Regions from separate parts of the Clostridium sediminicola genome, predicted to be linked through region 1. Evidence: a T-box and tRNA genes for the amino acid it is inferred to sense, from the RefSeq annotation. Region 1 holds a T-box; the other holds one or more tRNA genes.

Evidence for each region. The T-box of region 1 lies ahead of argS (arginine--tRNA ligase). A T-box ahead of a tRNA ligase gene usually reads a tRNA of that ligase, here a tRNA-Arg.
Region 2: it has a tRNA-Arg gene. The T-box ahead of argS (arginine--tRNA ligase) is inferred to sense a tRNA for this amino acid. The anticodon was not compared.

The regions. Positions count from the first base shown of each region.
Region 1 covers NZ_BAABMF010000005.1:89,422-115,048, forward strand. The annotation lists gene ACQ3F0_RS10825 (hypothetical protein) at 1-314, opposite strand, end outside; gene ACQ3F0_RS10830 (PilN domain-containing protein) at 289-861, opposite strand; gene pilM (type IV pilus assembly protein PilM) at 875-1,942, opposite strand; gene ACQ3F0_RS10840 (prepilin-type N-terminal cleavage/methylation domain-containing protein) at 2,016-2,429, opposite strand; gene ACQ3F0_RS10845 (type II secretion system F family protein) at 2,605-3,810, opposite strand; gene ACQ3F0_RS10850 (GspE/PulE family protein) at 3,923-5,602, opposite strand; gene argS (arginine--tRNA ligase) at 6,060-7,751, opposite strand; T-box leader at 7,836-8,086, opposite strand; gene ACQ3F0_RS10860 (thioredoxin domain-containing protein) at 8,123-10,168, opposite strand; gene ACQ3F0_RS10865 (3-hydroxyacyl-ACP dehydratase FabZ family protein) at 10,413-10,823, shown strand; gene hcp (hydroxylamine reductase) at 11,120-12,772, shown strand; gene ACQ3F0_RS10875 (HsmA family protein) at 12,858-13,223, opposite strand; gene ACQ3F0_RS10880 (nitrous oxide-stimulated promoter family protein) at 13,273-13,581, opposite strand; gene ACQ3F0_RS10885 (hypothetical protein) at 13,591-13,776, opposite strand; gene ACQ3F0_RS10890 (MFS transporter) at 13,782-14,087, opposite strand; partial or broken gene ACQ3F0_RS10895 (MFS transporter) at 14,088-14,708, opposite strand; gene ACQ3F0_RS10900 (MarR family winged helix-turn-helix transcriptional regulator) at 14,787-15,221, opposite strand; gene ACQ3F0_RS10905 (DUF1540 domain-containing protein) at 15,408-15,566, shown strand; gene ACQ3F0_RS10910 (hypothetical protein) at 15,908-16,195, shown strand; gene ACQ3F0_RS10915 (TolC family protein) at 16,286-16,807, opposite strand; gene ACQ3F0_RS10920 (hypothetical protein) at 16,956-17,177, opposite strand; gene ACQ3F0_RS10925 (ATP-binding protein) at 18,347-19,648, shown strand; gene ACQ3F0_RS10930 (RnfABCDGE type electron transport complex subunit B) at 19,733-20,599, opposite strand; gene rsxA (electron transport complex subunit RsxA) at 20,612-21,199, opposite strand; gene rsxE (electron transport complex subunit RsxE) at 21,200-21,811, opposite strand; gene ACQ3F0_RS10945 (RnfABCDGE type electron transport complex subunit G) at 21,814-22,392, opposite strand; gene ACQ3F0_RS10950 (RnfABCDGE type electron transport complex subunit D) at 22,393-23,325, opposite strand; gene rsxC (electron transport complex subunit RsxC) at 23,341-24,663, opposite strand; gene ACQ3F0_RS10960 (hypothetical protein) at 25,156-25,627, opposite strand, start outside.
Region 2 covers NZ_BAABMF010000032.1:12,827-15,162, reverse strand. The annotation lists gene ACQ3F0_RS25220 (ABC1 kinase family protein) at 1-362, opposite strand, end outside; gene ACQ3F0_RS25215 (phasin family protein) at 436-738, opposite strand; tRNA gene ACQ3F0_RS25210 (tRNA-Arg) at 964-1,040, shown strand; gene tadA (tRNA adenosine(34) deaminase TadA) at 1,157-1,603, shown strand; cyclic di-GMP riboswitch class I at 1,768-1,854, shown strand; gene ACQ3F0_RS25200 (DUF192 domain-containing protein) at 1,923-2,261, shown strand; gene ACQ3F0_RS25195 (Flp family type IVb pilin) at 2,321-2,336, shown strand, end outside.

The sequences.
Region 1 (25,627 bases):
TCGTTATTAGATATAAAAGAATCTATAATCAATATTAGTTTTTCCTGCTTAGTAGATGGAAAGTACGCCCCAACAGAATTTTCTACCACTTTTTCAACGTCTAAAATATTTTTTTCTAGTTCTTTATCATATTTCTCATTTTGTTCAACATTCTTTAATTGTTGAACATAACTATTATTTATTTCGGATAATTCTTTTATTTTTTCTGTTTGAGATTGTAAAACCAATTTGTAAAACACTAATAACACTACTACACTAGCCAGTATTATTAACAATAGTTTGATTTTATTAATTTGAGATGGTAGCTTCATCATAAGCTCCTCCCTTCAATTCAGCCTCAATATCAAAGACAAAACTAGAGCCTTCAGATGAAATATTATTAATATGAATATCACTGAATAGACCTGTATTCTTAAGGTTATATTCAAACTCAGCAATTCCTTGTCTGCTAGTTGAAATTCCTTCTAAAAAAATATATGTACTATTTAAACTTATATAATTTAGAATAATGTTTTGAGGTATTGTTTTATTAATGCTTAATAGGAGATCTTTATTAATTCTATCTGAATTAATAATCAAACTGTTAATACCACCAACTATCTCACTATATTCATTAATAACTTTCAACATCTTTTCTTTTTCTGAAATTGCATTTTGAGTTTCTCCGTAATTTTTAGATTTAATAGCTACTTCGTTTTTAGCTATTTCAGAATTTAATTTTTTGATTATACCAAAATTAATTAAATATGCTACTAACATAACAGTACAAATAACTGATACCAGTATCACAATGTTTATTACTTTTATATTTCTTTTCTTCTTTTCCTTTAACAAATAGTCGAAAAAATTGAAATCTTTCATATATAACACCTACTTATCTAATTGTAGCTCCTATAATATTTATATATCTTTCATAGTTTTTATTAAATTTTAAATCAGATGATTTTATATTACGTAATTCTATAATTGAAACAGAAACATTTAAATACTGTTCCATATAATGTGTCAATCCCTTTACGTTTGCTGTTCCACCGTGGATATAAATATGTTCTAATTTTTTTTCTTTATTTTGATTCATATAGTAATCTATAACTCTATCAATATCTTTTATCCATCTATCTACCTCTGCTTTTATTGAATCATTTATCTCAGCAACTGAAGGATCTGTTTTATTGATATCATACATTAAATCCGCATATTTCTTTTTAAATTCCTGTTTTTTTTCTTCATCATCTAACATTTCATTGTAGATAATATTATCTAAATATTTCCCTCCGCCTGAGAGAATTCTTGAAAACTGGGTGCTTCCTTCTGAAATAATATTTAATTCTATATTTTTAAATCCAATATCTATAATTACAAAGATTCCTTCTGAATCTGAATATTCTCTTTTTAATTTTATATTTCTTGTACTGAATAATTTTTCAATTGCATTGGAATTTAAATTTAATACCTTTGGCTTGAGTTTTAAATAGTTAATTAGCTCCCAATACTCTTTAGCAATCTTTTTAGGAAACAAAATGACATTGACTTCATTTAATACTTCATCATTTAGAGTCTTTTGTCCTAACATTTTATATTTTATTTCATAATCCATAGCATTGACAGGAAGTTGATCCTCTACCTCATATTTTACCATAGTATCCATATCTTTTTCATTAGCTTTTGGTGTTAAGATATTTCTAGATATAACCGAACTACTTTTTATAGTTATATTAACTTTCTTCGCAGTGAATTTTCCTGTTTCAAATACATTTTTTAAAACTTCTCTTATTTCTTCAATATTTTCAATTTTCCCATCTTTAATAACGTCTTGAGAAAGTTCAATAATAGATGATTTATTTACAAATATTTTCTTACCTTTCATTTTTGACTCCAATATTTTTACACTATTCGACCCAAATTCCATTGTTAAAAAACAATTATTGAATAAATTTGTCATATTTTCACCTCTATAAGGTAATGATAATATAAATTAACACAATGCGCAATGCGCATTGTGTTAAAAAGATTTATTAGTCTGCATATGCTCCTGCTGGTGTAGGATAAATCTGATCAGTTCCATTTGTAACAGTAACATTTCCAGTTCCTTTAGAAACTCCTACAACAAAATTATTACCACTTAATTGCGGAGTAGGTACTTCATTAAGAGCTCCTAAAATATCTGCCACATCTCCAGTACCTCCAGAAACTAGCGTTAAGCTTAATGAAGTTCCATCTGCAGCAGGTACTTCAATAGTTTCATCTGCGATTAAAATAGCAGTTGCATTAGCTATAGTTTTAGCAGTTGCAATATCCGCCTTCTTTTTAGCTAATTCTCTGTACCCAGAAAACCTTGGAATAGCTACAGTAGCAAGAATTCCTAAAATAGCAATAACAATAATAAGTTCAATTAATGTAAATCCTTTCTTAGCTAAATTCTTTTTCATAGTATACATCCTCCCTTTAATATATCTTTTTTATCTAAACTTGTGTTTCCACAACTTTATTCCAGTAGTTTGAATCAATACACAATTCACAATTGAAGGATACATTTTGCTTTTTAGATTTTCTGTGAGAAAATCAACCTTTACTGTCCACTGTAAATTGTGAACTGTAAACTAATTAAATAGTGCTATACATATCAAACATAGGTAAAGCTATGGCAAGAACAACAAATGCTACTATTAAACCCATAACTAAAATCATTACTGGTTCTATAAATGTTACCATTTTGCTTAACCCTTCTTCTACTTCCCTATCATAAAACTCAGCGGTTTTATCCAAAATTTCATCCAATGATCCCGATTCTTCACCTATTTTCACCATAGATACTAACATAGGCGGAAAAAAATCCAATTTTTCTATTGCTTCTGAAAGAGTTACTCCTTTAATTACATCTTCTCTTGCATTCAATAATTTTTTTTCAATAAATTTATTCCCTACTAACTTTGAAACTATTTCTATTGAATCTATTAATGTAATACCACTATACATTGCTATAGACATATTTTGAGAAAATCTTGAAGTTATAATCTTCTTGCTTAATTTCTTATATCCAGGTAAATTAAGTTTTACAGATTCAATAATTGTTTCTCCTTTTTCAGTTTTTGAATAATAAGATATTCCAATTATTATGAATAAAACTATCAAAAATATGATATACCAATACTTCCTGAATCCATCACTTATAGTTAATAACACTTTAGTTATCATTGGTAATTCAACAGGACTATTCTCAAACATAGTAACAAATGTAGGTAACACAAAGGTCATTAAAAAAATAACGACACCTATGCATGCAATTGTTAAAAATATTGGATAAATCATTGCACTTTTAATTTTTGAAGCTAATTTATATTCTTTTTCATAGTGATCAGTCATTTTATGAAGTATTCTTGATAAGTTACCTGTCTCTTCTCCCGATTCAACCATATTAGTTAAGAGAAAAGGAAATACTTTTGGATACTTTCTCATTGAATCAGACATAGTAGACCCCTTCTGAATATCTTCATATACTCCATCTAAACTTTTCTTCAATGCCTTATTTTCAGCTTGAACTTTTAAAATATTCACTGTATTCAATATGTTAGACCCTGCATTTAATAGTGTATAAAATTGCCTACACATAATTGAAAGATCTTTAGAATTTACCTTGTTGAAAAAGGAAGGTAATTCTATTTCTTTTTGAAGAACAATTTCTTTAACCCATATAGGATAATATTTATTTTGCCTTATCATTTGGATAACTTCTTCTTTTGATTCAGCTTCAATTTTACCATCAATTTTTTCGCCATTTCTCATTGAAGCTCTATATTTATATAATGCCATCTACGCACCTCTTTTGTTTAAAGAGTAAGCAAAACAACTTTTGATTCTTAATCAATAACAAAAGTTGTTCTCTGCTTTCATAAAGCTTGTCTATCTTTTTATCTTAATATTTTTATAAAAATGCTACTTTAGCGAGTTCTTCAACCGTAGTTACTCCTTTTAATACTAGCTTTGCACAAGATTCTTTCAGAGTTTTAATTCCATTTTGTCTGTTTAATTTATTAATAACAGACATATCAGCTCCATTTTGAATCGCTTGTCTTATCTTTTCATCTATTTCCATTATTTCATAAATACCAGTTCTTCCAGAATAGCCTGTATTTCCACAATGGCTACAACCTACTCCTCGATATAATTTTGTCAGCTTATCTCTTTCTATACCTATAATATTTTTTTCATATTCACTAGCTATATACTCTTCTTTACATTTAGGACATATAACCTTTACCAATCTTTGTGCTACGACTCCAGAAATTGCAGCTGCTATTAAGTAAGCATCAACTCCCATATCCATAAGTCTTACAATTGCTGCTGATGCGTCATTAGTATGAATTGTACTAAGCACCAAATGCCCTGTAATAGCTGATCTAACTGCTATTTCTGCGGTTTCTCTATCTCTAATCTCACCTATCATTACTATATCAGGATCTTGCCTTAAAATAGCTCTAAGACCTGATGCAAAAGTAAGCCCCGCTTTATTATTAACATTTACTTGATTGATACCTTCCATCATGTACTCAACAGGATCTTCAACTGTAATAATGTTAATATCAGGTTTATTTAGTTCACTTAAAACAGTATATAAAGTAGTGGATTTACCACTTCCTGTTGGGCCAGTCACTAAAATAATCCCATATGGGCTTTTTATCATATTACCTAATTTCATCATATCATATTCAGACATGCCTAATTTTTCTTTATTCAAAAGATTATTGTTTTTTAGGAGTATTCTAATAACAATTTTTTCTCCATGAACTGTAGGTAACACAGAAACTCTCAAATCTATTTTAATCCTTTTAAATACAGTTATAATTCTACCATCTTGAGGTATTCTTTTTTCAGCAATATCCAAACCTGCTAATATCTTAATTCTCGTAACAAGTGCTGCGAGATTTTCCTTTGGTGTTCTAAGAACTTCTCTTAAAGTTCCATCCACTCTATATCTTATCTTTATATATCTTTCATTTGGTTCTATATGGATATCACTTGCTCTTGCTTTAATAGCATTATCAATAATAGAATCTACTAGTTTTACAACTGGAGCATTTTTTACTTCCTCATTTTCAATTATCAAAGTTTCTTCTATTTTTGAAGCATTTGTCTTAGATAGTTCTTCAGCAGCTTTTTCAACATATTCTGAAGAATATTGTTTTCCAATTGCATTTTCAATATCTCCTTCAGATGCAATAACAGCTTTCACACCTAAACCTGTAACCAAACTAACATCATCATAAGCAAATATATTTAATGGATCTGACATTGCTATAATTATAGAAGATTCTACAAATCCAATAGGAATCATATTATACTTCTTAGCTAGACCTTCAGGAATCATTCTAATAGCTTTTTTGTCTAGTTTCATTTCTTCTAGATAAACTCTTTCCATGCCTAATTGTACTTTTAAAACTTCAATTATATCATCTTCTGTTAATATATTATCATGTATTAACTGCTTCCCTAATTTTAATTTAGAGGTCATCTGCTTATTAAGTTCTTCATGTAATTGCTCTTCAGTTAATTTTCCACTTTGAACCAACAAATCGCCCAATCTTTTTTTTCTTAATGATTTCATCAGACATTCCCCATATGCATTTCATTTTTATTTTTCATATAATATAGTATTAAATAATATTAAATTTTTTGTTGTTTTTTGCTTTTTTATAAGCAATAGTTTTAATTCAATGATATATTCTAATTATAAATTATTAAAACAGATATTTCAATTAAATTCCTGTAATTAATTTCTATTTAATTATACTATAAATAAAAACTTTTTTCAACACAGTTCTCTGTATTTTGAGTTGTTTTTTTAATTTAAATAAAATTTAAAATCAATTTATGCTATTTTTATACATATTAATTGAAATCCATTATAATTTCAATTAATATTTACTTATAATTTGGTAATATTCAAATTATTAATGTATACAAAATTATCTACCACTTTATATACATTCGCAAAATATGTCTACTAAATAAGCGGTTAAATTTCTAAATCGAAATTCAACCGCTTATTTATATTTATCCTATTACATTTTTTCTACAACTTCTATCCCTAACAAGTCAAGAGCATTTTTGATAACTTGGCAACTTGCTTCTACCATTTTTAATCTTGCAACTTTTAATTCTTCATCTTCAGTATTTATTATGTTATGAGCATTATAGAATTTATTAAATCCTTTTGCAATATCCACTACATATCTTGTAACTATTGATGGTTCCAACTTATCAATTGCATCTAATATAGCATCTTTGAAATTATTTAATGTTTTTACTAGTTCAAAAGCTTCTTTAGAATTTAGTTTACTAAAATCAGGAGTAGTATTTAATTCCCCTGCTTTTCTTAAGATACTCTTACCTCTAGCATAAGTATATTGAACATATGGTCCTGTTTCTCCATCGAAGTTTAGCATTTCACTCCACTTAAATACTATATCTTTTCCTCTTCTATTCTTTAAATAAGTAAATTTAACTGCACCAATACCTACTTTTTTTGCAACTTCATCTTTGTTTTCTAATTCTGGATTCTTTTCTTGAATCAACTCAGCTATCTTTGAAATAGATTCATTCAACAAGTCTTCTAGGAAAACAACTTCACCTTTTCTCGTGGAAAGTTTTCTATCTGAAAACTTAACCATTCCAAAGCCTACATGTTTACATTTTTCTGCCCAATCATAACCCATTAAGTCAATTACTTTGAATACTTGATTAAAGTGTAGCGATTGATCCTGTCCAACTACATATATATTTCTATAAAAATCATAAGTGTCTTTTCTATAAAGTGCAGCTGCTAAATCTCGTGTAGCATAAATCGTAGCTCCATCTGCTTTCTTTATTATACACGGAGGCATATTATAATCTTCGAGCATTACTACTTGAGCACCTTGACTTTCTTCCAATAAATTTTTATCTGAAAGTTCTTTAACAACTCTATCCATTTTATCATTGTAAAAACTCTCCCCTGCATAAGAATCGAATTTTACTCCAAGCATTTCATAAACATTCTGGAATTCTTTAAGACTTAGAGTTTTAAATCTTTCCCATAATTTCACTTCAAACTCTGAACCATCTTCTAGATTTTTAAAATGCATTCTACCTTCGTCTACTAAAGTAGGATCTTTTTCCGCTTCATCATGGAATTTCACATAAATTCTTAACAACTCTTTAATTGGTTCTTTCTCTAAAGCCTCTTCATCTACCCATCTTTTATAAGCAGAAATCAACTTCCCGAATTGAGTACCCCAATCCCCTAAATGATTTACACCTATACAGTTATATCCTGCAAATTGCATTATTCTATACAAAGAATTGCCAATAGAAGTACTGCATAAATGTCCAACATGGAAAGGCTTTGCAATATTTGGTGATGAATAATCTATAGTAACATTTTTTCCTTCTCCTGCTTTTGAAGATCCGTAATTTTCTTTTTCATTAAGTATTTTAGTTACAGTTACTTCTGCAAATGCGCCTTTGTCCATAAAGAAGTTTAAGTAAGGACCCGCTGTTTCAACACTTTCAAAACCTTCTTTATTCATTTTTTCTTTTATTTCCCCGGCAATCATTTGCGGAGCTTTTCTCATAGCTTTAGCCAATTGAAAACATGGAAAAGCAAAATCACCCATTTCAGGTTTTGGTGGTATTTCTATTAAGCCTTCAATAAATTCTAAATCCAAGTCTACAAATCCTTTTATTCTCTCTGCAATAATTTTTTTATAATCCATTTTTTATCTTCCTCCTATAATGAATACACAATTTACAATTAAGTTATATGCATAAAAAAGTCTCTAATTATATATAAATCTATAATTAGAGACGAAATATCCGCGGTACCACTCTTATTGATTAAACAAATATAGATAAATCCACAAAGTAGTTAATCTATAAATAATCCTCTTAACGCTTTAACGCAGCTAACGTCATACTTTGTCTTACCTAAACGGTAAAATTTCAGTAGCTTCTCCAAGGTTCTCTTCACTCTTATCTATCTACAGAGCTTACACCCTCCTCTGCTCGCTAAAAGAATCAATAAGTTTACTCTCCTCTTCACCGAATTTTCACATAATGTTTACCTATAATTATAGTCTTAATAATTTTATTTTGTCAACAGTTTTTTTAATTTTTCTTTGTCTTTTACAGGCTCTAAACACTGAAAATCCTTGCATACATAAACAGTTACTTCATTACCTAATTTCTTCTTTCCTTGGAGGGATTCATTAAGCTTCCACATATCTTTATCATTTAGTAACACATCAGTAAAAGGGTTAAAACCAACTCTTACTAAATCAATAAATTCTTTTGTATTTTTTTCATTTTTCTCTCCAGCAATAACCACCGCTGTTCTTCCATATAATTTACTCATTAGTGCCATGACTAAATATGTATAAGCATTAGGTGTCTCATCTATGTTGCTGCTAAATGCTTTAATTAATTCATCAGCCTTTTGCGCTAATTTATAATCGTCAAAAATATTACTCAAACGAATTATATTTAAGAGTGCAACAGAATTTCCTGAAGGTATAGCTCCATCATAAATTTCTTTAGGTCTCCAAATTAATTTTTCTGCATCTTTACCATTTAAAAATAGCCCACCTTTTTCTTTGTCCCAAAATAATTCTATCATCTGTTCATTAAGTTCTTTTGCTTTCTTCAAATATTCTGCATCAAAGGTAGTTTCGTAAAGTTCTATTAGCCCCCATATTAGAAAAGCATAGTCACTTAAATATCCCTCATAATCTGAACTCTGTTCTCTATATCTTGCAAGTAACCTTCTATCTTCTCTAATCAAATTATTAAACAAAAATCTAACTGCATTTTTTGCTGCTTCAATATAGGTACTATTACTTAAGATTCTTCCACCAAAAGATAATGCAGCAATCATTAATCCATTCCAAGAAGTTAGAATTTTATCGTCTTTATGGGGGTGAATCCTTTTTTCTCTATTCTCAAACAATTTTAGAAGACTTCTTTCAATTATTGATTCTTCTATATGTCCTAACTCTAATTCTTTATCTGTTCTATTAATCAAATTAGGTATGTTCTTTTCTTCAAAATTACCTAGTTCAGTTATATCATAAAGTTTTGAGAATAATTCACTATCAACTTCTAATAATCTATCAATCTCTTCTTTAGTCCATACATAAAACTTTCCTTCTACTCCTTCAGAATCAGCATCTTCTGCACTATAAAAGCCACCTTCAGGATCTGTCATTTCTCTAAGTATATAAGTAAATATTTTTTCTGCAATTTCCTTATATATTTCCTTTTTAGTTAATGCATATGCCTCAGTATAAGCAATTGATAACAAAGCATTATCATACAACATCTTCTCAAAATGAGGTATCAGCCATTTATTATCTGTAGAGTATCTAGAAAACCCATATCCAACATGGTCAAATATACCACCCTTATACATAGCTAGTAAAGTCTTCTCAACTAAATGCAATGCCGTTTCCTCACCTGTATTTTTATAATACCTCATTAAAAACATCAAATTATGTGGCATAGGGAATTTAGGAGCAGTGCTAAAACCTCCATAATGAGGTTCAAAAGATTTTTTTAACAATTTATAAGTATTTTCAATTACTTTGTTATCTAGTTCTTTTTCTGTACCTGTAGCTTCATAAATCTTCATTTTTTCTACAATATAGTCACCTTTATTTATAACTTCATCTCTTTTTTCATTCCATAGACCTGATATTTCATTTAATATATTAATAAAACCTATTCTGCCATACTTATTCTCTTTAGGAAAATATGTACCTGCATAAAAGGGCTTTTTATCAGGAGTTAAAAATACAGATAGTGGCCAACCACCACTCCCAGTTAAAGCTTGACATACTGACATATAAATGTTATCTATATCCGGTCTTTCTTCCCTATCAACTTTTATTGAAATAAAATTCTTATTTAGAATCTTAGCCACGTCTTCATTTTCAAATGATTCTCTCTCCATAACATGGCACCAATGACAACAACTATACCCAACACTTAGAAATATGGGTTTATCTTCTTTTTTTGCTTTTTCAAAAGCTTCCTCGCACCAGGGATACCATTCTACAGGATTATATGCATGCTGCAAAAGATACGGTGACTTTTCTTTTACCAATCTGTTTGATTTTTTACGCATATTTTCTGACATGCTATCACCTTCCTTATTTCTATTTTTTTATAGTCTACCACTGTGAAAGTTGGACTATTCACAAAATTAAAGAAGCTTTTCACCAAGAATAAAGACTTGTAAGTTGATTTTTAAAGGAATTTTATGTATAATTCACTGTATATAACCAGTATAAAAGTAAAAAAAGCAAAGAATGGTACACTTTATATTTACGAAAAATAACAAAATTAAAAATTCCAATTTATTGAATAAGGAGGACTTACTTATGAACGATATTGAAACTCTACTTCCTCATAGACATCCCTTTTTGTTTGTTGATGAAATTCTTTCCGCAGAAAAAGATGAAATTATAGGAATTAAAACTTTTGATGATTCTTTTATTTATTTTCAAGAGTACAATTCCAAACAGAAAATAGTACCAAATGTGATACTTGTTGAATCAATGGGGCAATGTGGAGGTGCAGGAATAAAAAAATTAGGTATAGGTGGAAATGCATTATATGGCTTTGCAGTTATACAAGATGTGAGATTCTTTAACACTGTTGAATTTGGACAAACGGTTAAAATGGTAGTCAAGAATCTTAGAGTATCCAGTAGGGGTATAAAACAGTCAGGAACTGCCTTTTGTAATGGAAAACTTGTTGCAGAAGCAACCTGGATGTGTGCAAAACTTTAAAAGTCTAGAACACCTCTCTACTCACTTTATATTTGGTTAGCTTTCCATAACATTTCTATTATATTGTGCATTAGATTTTTACTTATATAAAGTCCAATTTATTTAAGTAATAATGTATAAAGTTATATGAACAATTTTAAACTTACATATAATTAAATAGTCATAAAAAAAGAACTGTAATTTAAGTGAGCAGTTCTTTTTTTATACCTTATTGAACTTTTGAACTTTACATATAATATCCAAATTTACATATACTATCGAGTGAAAATAACAATACATAATACGGAGGTTATATAATGGATAATGCTATGTTTTGTTTCCAATGCGAACAAACTGCTGGAAGTAAAGGATGTACTAAAGTAGGTGTATGTAGTAAAAACCCAGATGTTGCAAAAATGCAGGATGTACTTATTTATCTCATGAAAGGAATTGGCTTTTACGGCACTAAAAACATAGAAAATGGCAATAAAATCACCAGAGAAATAGGTGAATTTTGCACAGAATGTGTTTTTGCTACTTTAACTAATGTAAATTTCGATCCTGAAAGATTTATAGAATATATAAAAAAAGCTAATGCTGTAAAAAAAGAGTTAATGCAAAGTGCAGGCGATGTTCCTAATGTACCTGATGGAGCAGATTTTATAGCACCTGAAACTAAAGCTGAAATACTGGCCTTACCAAAAGTTCCTAATTTAGGAGTAATGGACGATGAAAACTTTGATATGGATTTACGTTCTTTAAGAGAATTGTTGATATATGGAATAAAAGGTATGGGAGCATATCACCATCATGCATATTGCCTTGGTAAATATAGTGATGAAGTTATTGAATTTACTTTCAAAGCAATGGGCGCAACTCTTGATAGATCACTAAAAGTTGAAGATTATTTCAACTTAAATATGGAATGTGGTAAAGTTAATCTCGATTGCATGGGCTTATTAGATGCAGCAAACACTGAATCCTATGGACACCCAGAACCTACTGAAGTTTCAATCACAAAGAAAAAAGGACCATTTATAATTGTTTCTGGTCATGATTTAAGAGATTTAAGTGACTTGTTAGAACAATCTTCCGGTAAAGGTATTAATATATATACACACGGAGAAATGCTTCCATGTAACGCCTATCCAGGACTAAAAAAACATAAACATTTGGTAGGAAATTTCGGTGGTGCATGGCAAGATCAACAAAAGGAATTCGATTCAATTCCTGGTGCTATATTAATGACAAGTAACTGTATCATGAAACCTAGAGATAGTTATAAAGATAGAATATACACTTCTAGTGTTGTTGGTTATGAAGGTATTCAACATATACCAACTATTAATGAAAAAAAAGACTTTACTCCTATTATAAATAAAGCACTAGAATTAGGCGGATTTACAGAAGATGAACCTGATAAGAAAATTACAATTGGTTTTGCAAGAAATGCAGTATTAAGTCATGCTGGTGAGATAGTAGATGCTGTTAAGAGCGGTCAAATTAAACACTTCTTCTTAATAGGAGGTTGTGATGGTGCTCGTCCAGGCAGAAATTATTTTACAGAATTTGCAGAAAAAACTCCAAAAGATACTGTTATCCTAACTCTTGCTTGTGGAAAATACCGTTTTAATAAACTCGATTTAGGAACTGTGGCTGGTTTCCCTAGAGTATTGGATTGTGGTCAGTGTAATGATGCCTACTCCGCTATTCAAATAGCTGTTGCTTTAGCAGGAGCTTTTGAATGTGACGTAAATGATTTACCACTTTCATATATAATTTCATGGTATGAACAAAAAGCAGTAGCTGTTTTATTAACTATGTTACATTTAGGACTAAGAGACATTCACTTAGGTCCATCTTTGCCAGCATTTGTTACACCTAACGTATTACAAGTTTTAGTTGACAAATTTAACATCAAAGCAACTTCTACTGCAGATAAAGACTTAGAAGCTATATTAGGAAAATAAGAAATTTTGCTAACAATATACTTAAAATAAAAATGAGCATTCCATTTTTTAGCTTGGACTGCTCATTTTTGTATTAAGTAATATATTATTTCATCATATTTGATAATGCACCTGTTATGAATGGTATTAACCAAATTATCCATACAAATAGGCTGAATTTATGAAATTTAACTAACAAATTATCATTATTGTCTACAAGTACAATAGTAGCCCAAATTGCATGAAAAAGCATTAATAATATAGCTAACAATCCAGTTACTCCATGAATATCAAATTGAAACTTATTACTCATAATTGACATCACAGTTGTCCCTGTTGTATCAAATACAAAACCTATCCAAAAGAATATTAGATTCGATTTTGTCAATCTTCCAGAAAATCTTTCTCCCCAAACTCCTATTGAATAACAAATTAAAGCTAATATCATTGCTATTATTGATATAATTAACATCATAAAACATCTCCTTCATAATTAATTATATTTAATTAGTATATCAAAATTATTTTGTAAAACTATCAATAAAGTGTTGTATTGAAGATATTGGATGAACAAACAACATCTTTGGACCCACACTCTTCATAATACTTTTTATCTTATCTTGCATATCCTTTCTATAACAATGTATAGTGCATTTTCCACATACGGGTTTATTTATACCGAATTTACAATGTTCAAGACGTGCTTTTGAATAATTCAATAATTCTGTACATTCTTCACATAAACCTTTTTCAAATTTATGATTTTGCTTACAATAAAGCTTAATCATCTTCTCTACTGTATTCTTTTCACGCTCTATACGATTTCTCATACTCACCCCTTAACAAGCTCCTTTTTGTGTAATATTTGAGTTTTTACATTCTAGTATTTCATCGCCTTTCATTTCATTACCTTCTTTAGAATAATTCTCAACGGTAATTACTACAAACATTGTTAGTATACAAAGAAATAATAATGCACCAACAGCTGTATTTTTACTTATTCCCCAAAGAACACCTGTTAACACTCCCCCTATAAAAGAACCATAAATTGTACTGTATTAAAAATACCTGTTACAGCACCCATAGCATTTTTAGGTGCAAGCTTTGTTACTTTAGCATGAAATAATGATACTAAACTCATATAACCTATAAAATATAATATCAATCCAGCTGCAATAAAGTAAATATTTTCTGCAAGAAGACAAGTAATTGATGCAATCAGAACTACAAACGCTGCTTTTACTGTATTTTTTTCATATCCTTTATAAGCAAATTTCACAGAAATTCTCATTTCAATTATTTCCAAAAATGTCCCAGGTATAAATAATTTCCACATTTATCCTACTACAATGGATTTATCTATTATTTGAGGAACTATAATAAAAACACTTACCATTGAATAATATACAAAAAAACCTCCCATCATTAATTTCATTATATCTTTTGTTATCATTTCTAATTTTAGTTTCTTCTTTTTTACAATACATTTTTGCATTTTATTTTCTTTTACAAAGAAAGCAATATAAAACCATGTAACCACTGTAAGTGTAGCACACACACAAAAAATTTGAGGAAATGAAAGCACTTTATTTAATAAAGTAGCTCCAATAAATCCAGCCGTTCCAGCTAAGCCAAATGCAATTCCCACAATACTCATTGCTTCATTTCGTTTTGTATCAGAAATAACATCTCCTATCCAAGAATATGCTGCAGCCATAATAGCTTCACTTCCTTGAAGTGCTCTAGCAACAATGAGAATATAAATGTTATTTGCAATACCTGCTAGAAATTAACCTAAAGCAAGTTGAAATATACCAATTAAAACTATTGGTTTTCTTCCTATTTTGTCACTTAACGCACCAAATGGTACCTGATGTATTGCTTGCAATAACCCATAAATTCCAATTGCAAGTCCAACCAAAAATTTTATTTCAGATTTTTTAAATTTTTTACTCATTTACTATTGCATCTCATTTTACTCTGAAAGCACTCTTTCTGCTGATTCTTTTATTGGATTTGAACCTTTAAATATTGTTTAATCATCTAATACATTTTTTAATGTTTTAAGTCCTAAAAGAATAGTATCCATTTCCTCTTTACTAGCATTGCTAAAAATATCCCCAAAATAATTGTTTATAGTATGTCGAAGCCCTTTCACAAGTTCATTACCTTTACTAGAAAGTTCAATATAAACTATTCTTTTATCTTCTTTACTTCGAACTCTTTCCACTATATTTTGTTTTTCAAGTCTGTCAATAATTCCAGAAACTGTACTATTAACAAGATTCATTTTTTTACTTATTTCACTTACTTTTAATCTTTTATGTTTTACAAGTATTTTAACTACTGAAATTTGTGGTACAGTTAGCCCGCTATCTTTAAATTCATTTTTAATACTGTGATTTAATTTAGAATTTATTTCCTTAAGCAAAGAAGCTATTTGGAAACCATCTGTTAAATTTGACATCATAACTCTTCCCTTCTTGAATATATTTCGCACAAGAATGATTCGCATACGAAACATTCTTATAATAGCATTTAATAACAAAAAATACAACACTCAAAAATCAAATATGCAAAAAAAACAAGTGAATAGTTTCTCTAAAATTGCTAATACTATTGTAGTAATATTAATTTATAAATGGAGGGATATATTGTGGCTAAAAACGAAAACATCGGATGCAATGTTAATGAATGTAAACATCATAGCGGTGAAGAAAACTACTGTTCTTTAAACAAAGTTCAAATCATAAAACATGGCGGAACAGCTAATACTGTTGAAAGCACAGATTGTGGAAGCTTTGAAACAAAATAATATCATTATATATACTGCCTAAACATTTAGGCAGTATTTTTTATTGCATAGAAAAGTATAAATTTTATACTTTTCTATGTAATAAAAAATGAAGGGGTGCAGGGGAAGTATTCCCCACTTCTTTTAGGAGGGTGCTCAGATGCGATAGCATTGTCGAAGGGAATCCCGCTGGCATGGCAGGTGTTTGCTTGCAAACACTGAGAATGCTAAGGCTCCGCCGCCTTTTTTATAAATATTCTTATTTCAAAATGTTATTTTAATGATTAATTAAAATAACATAGTAACTAAATCCTTTTATATTCATATACTAGAATTGGTTAATACTACTTGGAGGTAAAAAATTGTATAATGGATTTTATGGACCTATGCCATTTCGACAATTACCTATGCCGAAAGTACCAATGGATACAAATACTTATCTAAAGAAATTATTTACAAAACTAATTGGTTATAAGGTGGACATTCTATTAAATGGTCGTGAAGGTATTTTCAATAATTTGAAAATCTTAAAAGTTGAAAATGGTGTAGTTTACACTGAAGCTGAAAATGAGATCTGTGTTATTCCTATTAGATTTGTGGCAACTGTTTTTATGTCAAAATCTCTTGCAAAAAAATTATACAAACTCTAATTGAATTGTAAATTCTAACAAAGATAAAGACTTGCGATTACGCAAGTCTTTATAAATAACCTAAGTCGGTCTAAACAGACCTTCTCAATGTTAATCTACAAAATTTTTATAAGTCTCTACGGCCACATAATAATCTAACTTGGCTTTGTCCAATTCTAACTGAGCAAATGCAAGATTCTCTTTGGCCAGAGCCAAATTGTTTTTTGATTCTAAGCCAACTTCATATCTTTTTTCTGTAGTATTTAAAGTAATGGCTAAATTGGAAATCTCAAGTTCTTTAATGCTGAGTGCATCATATGAATTTAACAAATTATTATATTGACTTCGCACTTCATATTCTAGACTTCCCCTTTTGTCTAGAATATCATAAACCAAATTAGTTATATTTTGATTAGCTTTTGAAATATTGCTATCATACTTTCCAGAAGAATTATAATCTTCATATATATCTAATTCAATACTAGCAAGATTACTCTGATTTTGAAGCTTCACTAATTCTCCATTGTTTGCTAAAACATAGTCAACTTGATCATCTAAACTTTTTGTTGTGTACTTTTCAAAGGGTACTTTTATTGCTTGAACCTCTAATGGAGTATCCAAATCATAATTCATTAATATATTAAGCTCCAGAGAAAATCGCTTCCGTTAATTTGTAAACTTATATAAATTATAAGTTTACTTTTGAATACTTCGTTCAGCAGTTGTACAATTATTAACTGTACTCTTACCAATGGAAATTTTAGTATTAATACTTGCTAATTCATCTTGAATTTGCATTTAATTTATTCTCATTTGCTCTTTGCCTCTGAATATTATATTCTAAAATACGATTTTTCAATGTGTCTAAAGTTATGCTAATTTTACTCCATGTAGCAGCTCCTATTATTGATACTACTACCCCAATTGTAATTATTATAAATACTTCTAAAATTATTATATTTCTAATTCTTTTATTCAAATTAAACACTGTCTTCTGAACCACTAAATGCAGTTCCTATTCTACTAGTACTTTCAAGGGCAGTAACTGTTTTTTTCCAAAGTTAGTTGATTTACCTATTTTTTTCAAAATATAAAACTATATTTCTTATCATTTCAAAATATTACGATTACATTATTCTTTTAATAACTTTTAGTTTATCTACACTACCTTCATCAGCTAAACCATTATTATAATCATAAATTATAGCATTTTTAACAGCTTATATATCTATTGATAAACCATTCATAAACGAGTTTATATATAAATTATTTAGAGTTTCAGCTACTATTAATTATTTATCTAATCTTTCAATTTCCTTTTGTTTAAGTATTTCTTTAAACTCTATTAGTAAGTTAAGTTTTTTTTGAAGAAATGATATCTTTCATTTACTAGTTTAATTACTTCATCAGATAATCCTTTAATATTTTCTACTATTATATGTATTACCTTTTTGGTATAATTTGAAAATATCATCTTTGTATGGGTCCAATATACTTTATTTTAGTAGAACGACGAGTAACTGTTTGTGTAAAATTAGGGTCAATATATTTTTTAACAGTCCGTCTATCTAAAGCTAAGATTTCAGCTATTTTTGTCATAGAATATTTCTTAGTATATAAATCTCTTACCTTATTAACCAATTTCGTTTTTTCGCTTCGTTTTGTTTTTTTACCTTTGGAAGATAAAAAAATTATAAGTTTCTGCAAATGTTTTATGATTGCAATTAGGATTATTTCAAAACATCTTTCTATTATTAATGAAGATTATAACCTTCTTATTTTGTATTGGTAAATCTTAAAACTTCACTCATAACGGGAATATACTTTTGTAGATGCTGTATTACTATAAGGACATACAACTTCATTACCAGTAGATTTCATCCATACCTTAACGGTATCTTTATTTATTTCATGTCGTATATATTCTAAATTCTTATCTAACAATTCTATAAAATCATTTATCTTAAATGTTCTCTTTTCTTTAGTTCATACCAATAAGTATACTGCATATCTATAAAGTATTTTAACTAACTTTGGAAAGAACCTACTTAAATCTATCCTAATGCTGTTGTCCCCCTTAGAAACGCTTATTTTTATACAAAAAAAATGATAAATATGATATTATTAAATTGCGTAGTAATCTTCGCAATTTAAAATAAGAGGGGCATTATAATGAAAACTATTGATAATTATTATAATATAAAAACAGATTTAAGAAATCTACTGATTTATAGAAATATTAGAAAAAATAATACTATGAAAAAATTAGAATTACTAATAACTGAATCAGCAAAAGAAAATCTAAACTATGAATTAATTTCTGAAACTTATATCTCTTTTATAGGTGATTTAATTAAAATAACTGAAGAAAGGGCCTATACTGGTAATTTACTTGGTAATTTTATTTTAAATTTAATTTTAAATGATTCTAATGTATTTGCTTTATCATGCGAAAAATATGGAAGTAATCTAGAACCATCTTTAATCAAGTTAGCAATGGAAGACTTAGAAGTTCTATATAACCTTATGAATTTAAAATTAAGTTTTTTAGACTTAATAACTAAAGTCGATAGTAGCTTTCTATTAGATTATCAACCTACTTTAAATAAAGAAAAGTATCAACCATACAAATACGAAAAATCTCAATTGATAAAATCAGAGAATTTCCACTCCTTTGCTGAACATTTAATCCAATACTACTATAAAATAGGTTCAGGTATTCTATCAAACTTCCTTGCTTTTAAATGGGATGAATTGTCAGGTATAGCCGGTATAGATAACCCTCATAAAATTGAATTAGAAAACATAATAGGATATTCTTATCAAAAAGAAACTTTAATAAAAAACACAAAAAGTTTTATAGATGGAAAAGTTGCAAATAACATTCTATTAGAAGGAGCAAGAGGTACTGGAAAGTCTTCTCTTGTAAAGGCCCTTTTGCATCATTTCCATAAAGATGGGTTAAGATTAATTGAAGTTAACAAACTACAATTCTTATACCTTAATAAAATTATGAGCCAATTAAGTAAAATGAATAAACCCTTTATTCTATTCTTAGATGATATATCTTTTGAAGACACGGAACTTGAATATAAACAAATGAAATCTATTTTAGATGGAGGTATAGAAGCAAGACCTCAAAATGTTGTTATCTATGCAACATCAAACAGAAGACACTTGGTTAAAGAAAAATGGGACGATGCTCCTGATCTCAGTCATAAAGATGAGATTCACAGTAACGATTCTATAAATGAAAAACTTTCGCTTTCAGATAGATTTGGTATTACTTTAACTTTTGTAAAGCCAAGCCAAAAAGAATACTTAGAAATTGTTTATTCTCTTGCAAAACAAAACGGAATAACATTACCACAAGAACAACTAAAGGCAGAAGCAATCAAATGGGAACTAAATCAAAATGGACGATCCGGAAGAACGGCAGAACAGTTCATAAATTATTTAATATCTACCTATTAGCTTTAAAACTTATAGGTAGATATTAAATAATAGTTGTCAACTGTAAATTGTAAACTAAAAAAGCACCCCTACGGGTGCTTTTTACTATGCTTCTTCTTTTGCTTCAGCTTTAACTGCAGCTACTTCTTTCTTAGCTTCAACCTTTTTAGGTTTTGGTTTTCTAAAATTATCAATTGCAGCAGTAGGACATTTTTTAGCACATAATCCACAATTTTTACATTTATCATAGTTAATAACTGGTAGATTATTAACCATTTCAATTGCATCAAATGGACATGCTTTAACACATAGTGTACAACCAATACATCCCACTTCACAAATTTTCTTAACTGATGCGCCCTTAGCTTTTGAGTTACAAGTAACTTTTACAAACATTCCTTTTGGCATCATCTCAATTATATTCTTAGGACATTTAGCTACACAAGCTCCACATCCAACACATTTATCTTCATCAACTACAGCAACTCCGTCAACAATATTAATTGCATCAAAGTTACAAGCTTTAACACATGAACCAAATCCCATACATCCAAATTCACAGGATTTAGGGCCGCCACCTGGTACTATTACAGCTTGAGAACAATCTCTAACTCCATAATATTCGCCTTTATCTTTTGCTTTTGATGAAGTTCCCTTACATTTAACATAAGCAACCTTCGGTGCTGAAGTATCAACTTCTACTCCTAAAATATCCCCTATTTGAGCTGCAACTTCTGAACTAGCTATTGGGCAACAATTTGGAGCTGCGCCTTCATTAACTATTGCTTCAGCATATGCATCACAGCCAGCAAATCCACATCCACCACAGTTTGCTCCAGGTAAACATTCCTTAATTTTAGGAACTAAAGGGTTAACTTCAACTGCGAATTTTTTTGATGAATAGCCTAATAATATAGCAAAAACAAAACCAAGTCCACCTAAGCTAATTATCGGTAATAGTAATTCCTTCATTTGAACCCCTCCTTATACCAAACCAGAGAATCCAAGGAATGCAATTGCCATTAATCCAGATGTGATTAATGCTATTGGTAATCCTTTTACTGCTTCTGGCATATCTGTATTTTCTTCCATTCTTTCTCTTAATCCTGCAAGTAAAACTATAGCTAACATAAAACCTAACCCAGTAGCAACTGAATAAACCAATGCTTGAAGTAGGTTAAATCCTTTATTCATATTAATAATAACCGCTCCTAAAATAGCACAGTTAGTTGTTATCAACGGTAAGAATATACCCAAAGATTTATACAAATCTGGACTAGTTTTCTTAAGTACCATTTCAACAAATTGTACCAATGATGCAATTACTAATATGAATGCAATAGTATATAAATATTCAAGTTCCAAAGGTACTAATATAAATTCAAAAATTACATATGAGAATATTGATGCAAGTCCCATAACAAATGTTACTGCCATTCCCATACCTTTTGCTGTTTCTATTTTTTTAGAAACTCCAAGGAATCCGCAGATACCAAGGAATTTTGCTAAAACAACATTGTTAACTAGTACAGCGCCTAGTATTAAAACAAAATATTCTTGTAGGATTCCCATCTATTTGCCACCTTCCTTGCTTTTTTTCATATTGTAAAGATTAAATAAAGCCATTAATATTCCAAGTGTAATAAATGCGCCAGGCGCTAATACAAATATTAATGCTGGTTGGAATGCTGCTGGTGTAACTTTAAAACCGAAAGCCATACCTGAACCTAATATTTCTCTTATAACACCTATAATAGTTAATGCTAATGTAAAACCTAATCCCATACCTAATCCATCAAAGAATGATGCTAAAGGACCATTTTTAGATGCGTAAGATTCTGCTCTACCAAGTATCATACAGTTAACAACTATAAGTGGAATGAATATTCCTAATGAATCATTCAATGCAGGAACAAATCCTTCTAATAAGAATCCAAGCAAAGTAACAAAAGTAGCTATAACTACGATAAACGCTGGAATACGAATTTTATCAGGAACTAGTTTTCTAATAAGTGAAATAACCACGTTAGCACCGATTAAAACAACCATTGAAGCAATACCCATACCAAAACCATTTTTTGCACTTGAAGTAACTGCAAGGGTAGGACACATTGCAAGAACTTGAACGAAAATTACATTTTCAGTAAATAAACCTGTTTTTAATCTTTCCATTGCAACTTTCATTATTAGTTTCCTCCCTTCAATTCATTATTATATAAATCCACAGCAGAGTTAACTGCCCCTGTAACAAAATTAGAAGTAATTGTTGCACCTGTTAATGCTTGTATTTGATTATCAGCAGATGCTTCTGTTTTTACAACCTCTAAAGCTTTTTCAGTAGATATACCTTTATACTGATCTTTGAACTCATCTTTAGTCGCATTAGCCCCAAGTCCTGGAGTTTCAGTATGAGATAAAATAGTCATTCCTGTAATAACTCCATCTTTTGAAATGCCCACCATAAGATCTATTGTTCCACCGTAACCTTCATTTTGTAATTTAATTGCATAACCTTGAACTTCATCACCTTTTTTACCTTCATTAACTTCAGTAACTAAAGTACCTTCTGGAAGTTCAATTTCCTTAACTGCAAAATTATCAGCATCAGGTAAAACAGCTATCATAGCCTCATTATTTTTCTTTATTTTCTGTTTAGCGATAGGTTCTTTTGTTATCTGGTAAACTCCACCTAAGAAAAGACCCGCAAGTGCAGTGATAATAAATAATATCACACCTAACTTTAAATTACTTTCTGACTTTTGCAATTATTTCACCTCCCCAAATACTCTAGGAGTAACATATTTATCTATTAATGGTACACATAAGTTCATAATTAAGATTGAGTAAGAAACTCCTTCTGGATATCCTCCGAAAAATCTAATAATAGTTGTAAGTAAACCGCAACCGATAGCGAATATGATTTTACCATTAGTAGTCATTGGAGAAGTTGTGTAATCAGTAGCCATAAATATAGCACCAATCATAAGTCCACCAGCCATAATTTCATATATTCCATTACCAGTCATGAATCCATCTCTACCGATAATTGTAGATAATATTAAAACTGTTCCTATATAGTAAACTGGAATATGCCATGTAATTACTTTTCTGTAAAGTAGATAAGCTAGTCCAATTAATAAAGCTAAAGCAGAAGTCTCACCAATACATCCACCGATATTACCCATAAATACAGCAGTTATATCTGGTAATGCTTCTCCACCCTCTTTTAATATTCCAAGAGGAGTAGCTGTTGTAACTCCATCAATAGTCCAAGTTGTCATTGCAACTGGATAAGAAGATACCAAAAATGCACGAGCAGCTAATGCTGGGTTTACTATGTTTTGTCCAATACCACCAAATAGTGCCTTAACTACTACCATAGCAAATATTCCGCCAATTGCAACCATCCATAATGGTAAAGTAGGAGGTACATTCATCGCTAATAAAATACCCGTAATAACTGCACTTAAATCAAGAATTTTTACAGGTCTTTTAGTGAATTTTTGCCATGCCCACTCTGAAACGACACATGAAAGTACTGCAACTATATAAAGTAGTATTGCTTGTGTTTTAAAAAATATTATTCCTGCTACCATAGCTGGAACTAATGCAATGATTACATCTCTCATAACTGACTGTATAGTTTCTTTAGAACGTATATGAGGAGATGATGAAACTGTATACAAATTTTCAGCCATTATCGTCACTCCTTATTATTTTTTCTTTCTTTTTTCTGCTAAAACAGCACGTTTAGTTGTTCTTATTGATTGAAGCAAATGTCTCTTAGCCGGACATCCATATGAACAACAACCACACTCAATACATGCAAGTCCATTCCATTTTTCAAATTCTTCATTTTCATCTCTTCTAGATAAAGAATCTAATTTTGAAGGAATTAAATTCATCGGACAAGCATCTACACATTTACCACATCTAATACAATTATCTTCTTGTGGAAGCGCAGCTTGAGCTTTTGTTAAAGCTAGAACACCAGAGCATCCTTTAATAGCTGGAACCTCTAAAGTGGAAATAGTCATACCCATCATAGGCCCACCTGAAATAACTTTTTCAGGATCTTCTTTGAATCCACCACATTCTTCAACCAATTCTTTAAAAGACATACCCATTCTAATTCTCATATTTTTAGGATCAGCAACCGCTTCACCTGTAACTGTAACAACATTATAAATTGAAGGAATACCTTTAACTACAGCATTGTAAATATCTAATACTGTTGATACATTTTGTACTATACAACCAACATCAGCTGGTAATCTTCCTACAGGAACTTCTCTTTTATTAACTGCATAAATTAATTGTTTTTCAGCTCCCTGTGGATATTTTGTTTGAAGTGGCATTACAAAGATACTATCAATATCTTTTACTGCATCTTCCATAGCTTTAATAGCATCAGGTTTATTATTCTCTATTCCGATATATCCTTTAGCTTCTGGATACATGTGAAGAATAATCTTTAACCCTTCAACAATTTTGTCTGTTTCTTCTAGCATAACTCTGTGGTCACAAGTTAAGTATGGTTCACATTCTGCACCATTTAAAACAATTGAATCAATTTTTTTGTCTGGAGGTGGTGCGAGCTTTACGTTTGCTGGGAAACAAGCTCCCCCCATTCCTACTATTCCTGCCTCTTTAACAATTTCAATAATTTCTTCTTTAGACATTTCCTTATAATCTTTGTTTTTAGGAAATTCTATTTCTTCATATTGGTAATCGTTTTCCACAATTACTGCTGCTGCCTTATTTCCAGATGGTAATAAAACCTCATCAATTTTTTTAACAGTACCAGAAATACTACTGTGGATGTTTGCAGAAATAAAACCTTTTGCTTGTCCTATCTTTTGTCCTACTAAAACGCGATCTCCTTTTTTCACTAAACACTCAGCTGGTGCTCCTATATGCTGAGCCATAGGAAATACTAATGTATCTTTTGGTTCAATATCTACTATTTCTTTTTTCTCAGAAAGATATTTCCCATGAGGTGGATGAACGCCTTTTTTAAATGTAAATAATTTCATATGAATCCTCCTATTCTATAGAATTGTTTTTGCAGAGTTTCTCATGTAAAACTTAATATATATCAAAATCTAAATATTAATAAATTTAGTCTTAAATAGATTACTGTTAAACCAGAAACTCTTTAAGAATCTAGCAGGAAATAAAAGTCTATTATATATAATAGCTATTAAGCTTTTACACACACAACTATATAATACCTCTATATTTTGAAAATTTCAAAAGGTATTTTTTCCAAAACACTAAATCATTAATTTGTACTAAAAAGTAACTCAAACAATATTATAACATAATTATAATAACACATTTTTTTTATTTTTATACATTTTACATAATAATAAAAGTTTTCTGACATTTAAACAGAACTTAGTTAAAATTTTCACATTCATTAGGTTATGTGTGCTATACTATTGAAATCATTACTACATATACTAAATAAATGTAAAAAAATTTCTATTTTTATTTCACACTTAAAATAAAAATAGAAATCGTATTTAAAATAGATTGCTCATTCTTTCTTTTTCCAATTCAACAGGAATCCACTTGCTTTCATCTTTCTTTAAAATCATTTTATATATTTCTTCTTTATTATTCTCCCTTGCTATCAAATATACTTTACAGTAATTAGAATATTCTTGATTATAACTCAAATGTGGTTCACTCATTTTCCAAAATTGAATTTGTCCTATTTCAACCTCTTTCTCCTTTAGCTCCTGACTAAACTCCAATCCTACCATTGAAGAGTCTAACAGCATCCCCTTAGTAGTATATTCTTTAGCTGTACTAAAAACTTTTTCTCTTTCTTTAGAATTTGGGAAAGTAGAAATTCCTGTAAGATACCACTTTTTATTATTTTCTACCATAGAAAAACTATGTTCATTATATGATAATGTACCAAATGAATCTTTTACTTCTATTTCAGCATAAATATTTGCCATATTTTTTTCATTTAATCTATATTTATTA
Region 2 (2,336 bases), on a different contig from region 1:
CTATGAACTTGAGATATAGATGCTGAAGCAAGTGGAATTTTTTCAAACGAAAAAAAGATTTCATCAATTGAACAAGTAAATTCTTCAAAAAACACTTTGTTTATATTTTCGTAAGTTTCTTCTTGAACACAATCTTGTAATTTTGATAACTCTTCTATATAGTTTTCTGGAAGTATATCTGGTCTAGTACTAAGAATTTGACCGATTTTTATAAAAGTTGGTCCTAATTCTTCAAAAGCCTTTCTTAAATTTGAAGGAGTGTTATTTTGCTTTTTTAAAGTTGTATCCATTATATATCCAAATCCATGATAAGCTAGAGTTCTAACTATTTGTCTAAATCTTGATACAGATTTTTTATTCATATATACCTCTCAGAAAAAAGCTCTAAGATTAAGGTTTCTTAATCAACAAAAGAAACCTTTCCTAATAGAGCAATTATTGTTTAGTTTCTAACTTTGAAATTCTATCTTCAATTTGTTCTAAATCTGATTTTGTAGCAAAATTCATTTGTGATAGAATTTCTTTTATATCTTCTTTTGTTAAAGGCTTAACCTTTTTAGGTGTCTCTTTTGTTTTATTTGATATAGTTCTTTTTAATTCTTGAGATAAGTCTTTACCTTCATCTATAGTAAGCTTACCTTTCTCAACCATATTATCAATTAATTCATTTGCCTTTTCATAAGTATATGCAGCGGAACCTATTCCGGCTAATAATATATTTTTAAATTCTTCTAACATAAATAATCCTCCAGTATTTTTTATTTATCTATAGAGTATTTACATAATTCAATTATATTATTACTATATTTCATAAAAACAAATATAATGTTAATATATGGTTAATAATTGTGTTTATTTTATGGAATAAATAATCTAATATATATAATTGACTGCTATAATGAGGTTGACAATATCTAAAAATTGCAATAAAATATTAAAGTAACAAAAAAAGTAATTAAATATGCACTCGTAGCTCAGTAGGATAGAGCGTCCCCCTCCTAAGGGGAAGGCCATGGGTTCGATTCCTCTCGGGTGCGCCACAAAAAATAACCAAGAAGAGCTTGGTTATTTTTGTTTTTGTTAAAATAAAAAAATTCGTATTTTTTTTAAAATATAGATAAATGATATAAATTGTTAAGAGAAAGAGAATGATTTTATGGATAAAATATTTATGAAAAAAGCTTTAGAAGAAGCTAAAGAAGCTTTTTTCAAAGGCGAAGTTCCTGTTGGAGCTGTGATAGTAAGAAATAATGAAATAATATCATATGCACATAATTTAAGAGAAACATTGAATGATCCAACGGCACATGCAGAAATACTAGCAATTAGGCAAGCAAGTAAAAAACTAAATAATTGGAGATTGACTGGGTGTGAAATGTATGTAACTTTAGAACCTTGTCCTATGTGTGCAGGAGCGATTTTTCAATCAAGATTAAGAAGAGTAGTTATAGGTACATCCGATATAACTACAGGTAGTTGTGGAAGTATACTTAATATAGTTCAAAATAATTCTTTTAATCACTATGTAGAAATTAACTGGGCTTATAATAAAGAGTGTAGCGATATTATAAGTGAATTTTTTAGAAATAGAAGACATAGGTAGAAATTTGACAGTGGATTGCTGGTTGTATTAAAACAAAATAGGTTTTATTTTGAATAAATTTAAATCTAAATAAAATTTTAATTTAAATTATTAACAATATGTGAAGAAATACTTGAAATTAAATTTTAAAAGTTGTATAATAAAATTATAATATTGGATATAAAACTCGATAAAGGCAAAATTAGTGAAAACTAATGACGCAAAACTACAGGGACTAACATGTTTATACATTATGTCAGCCAGTTGCCGAAGGTTTGAAATTTTACTCATACCTTTTAGGATGGGTATTTTTTTATACATGGGAGGTAAAAAATTACTTATGTTGAAAAATAAAGGAAATAACAACATAATTGTACAAAATGTAATTGAGGCAAATACTTTTTTCAAAAGACTAAAAGGTCTAATGTTTACAAAAGAACTTTCACCTCAATCTGCATTATATATCTATCCCTGTAATGGCATACACACATATTTTATGAACTATACAATAGATGTTTTATATCTTGATATTAATAATATTATTCTTGCAATAGATGAGAATATGAAGCCAGGTAGAATGGGAAAAATCCAAAAAAATGCTGTGGCAGTAGTAGAACTTCTTGGTGGTAAGGTAAAAGACTCTGCAATAGAAGTTGGACAAGCAGTGGAATTCTTATAATTCAAGGAGTCAAATTCTTAGCAAGAGATAAAAACAAAAAATATCAAGGAGGTATTATTATGTTAACGAAAATCA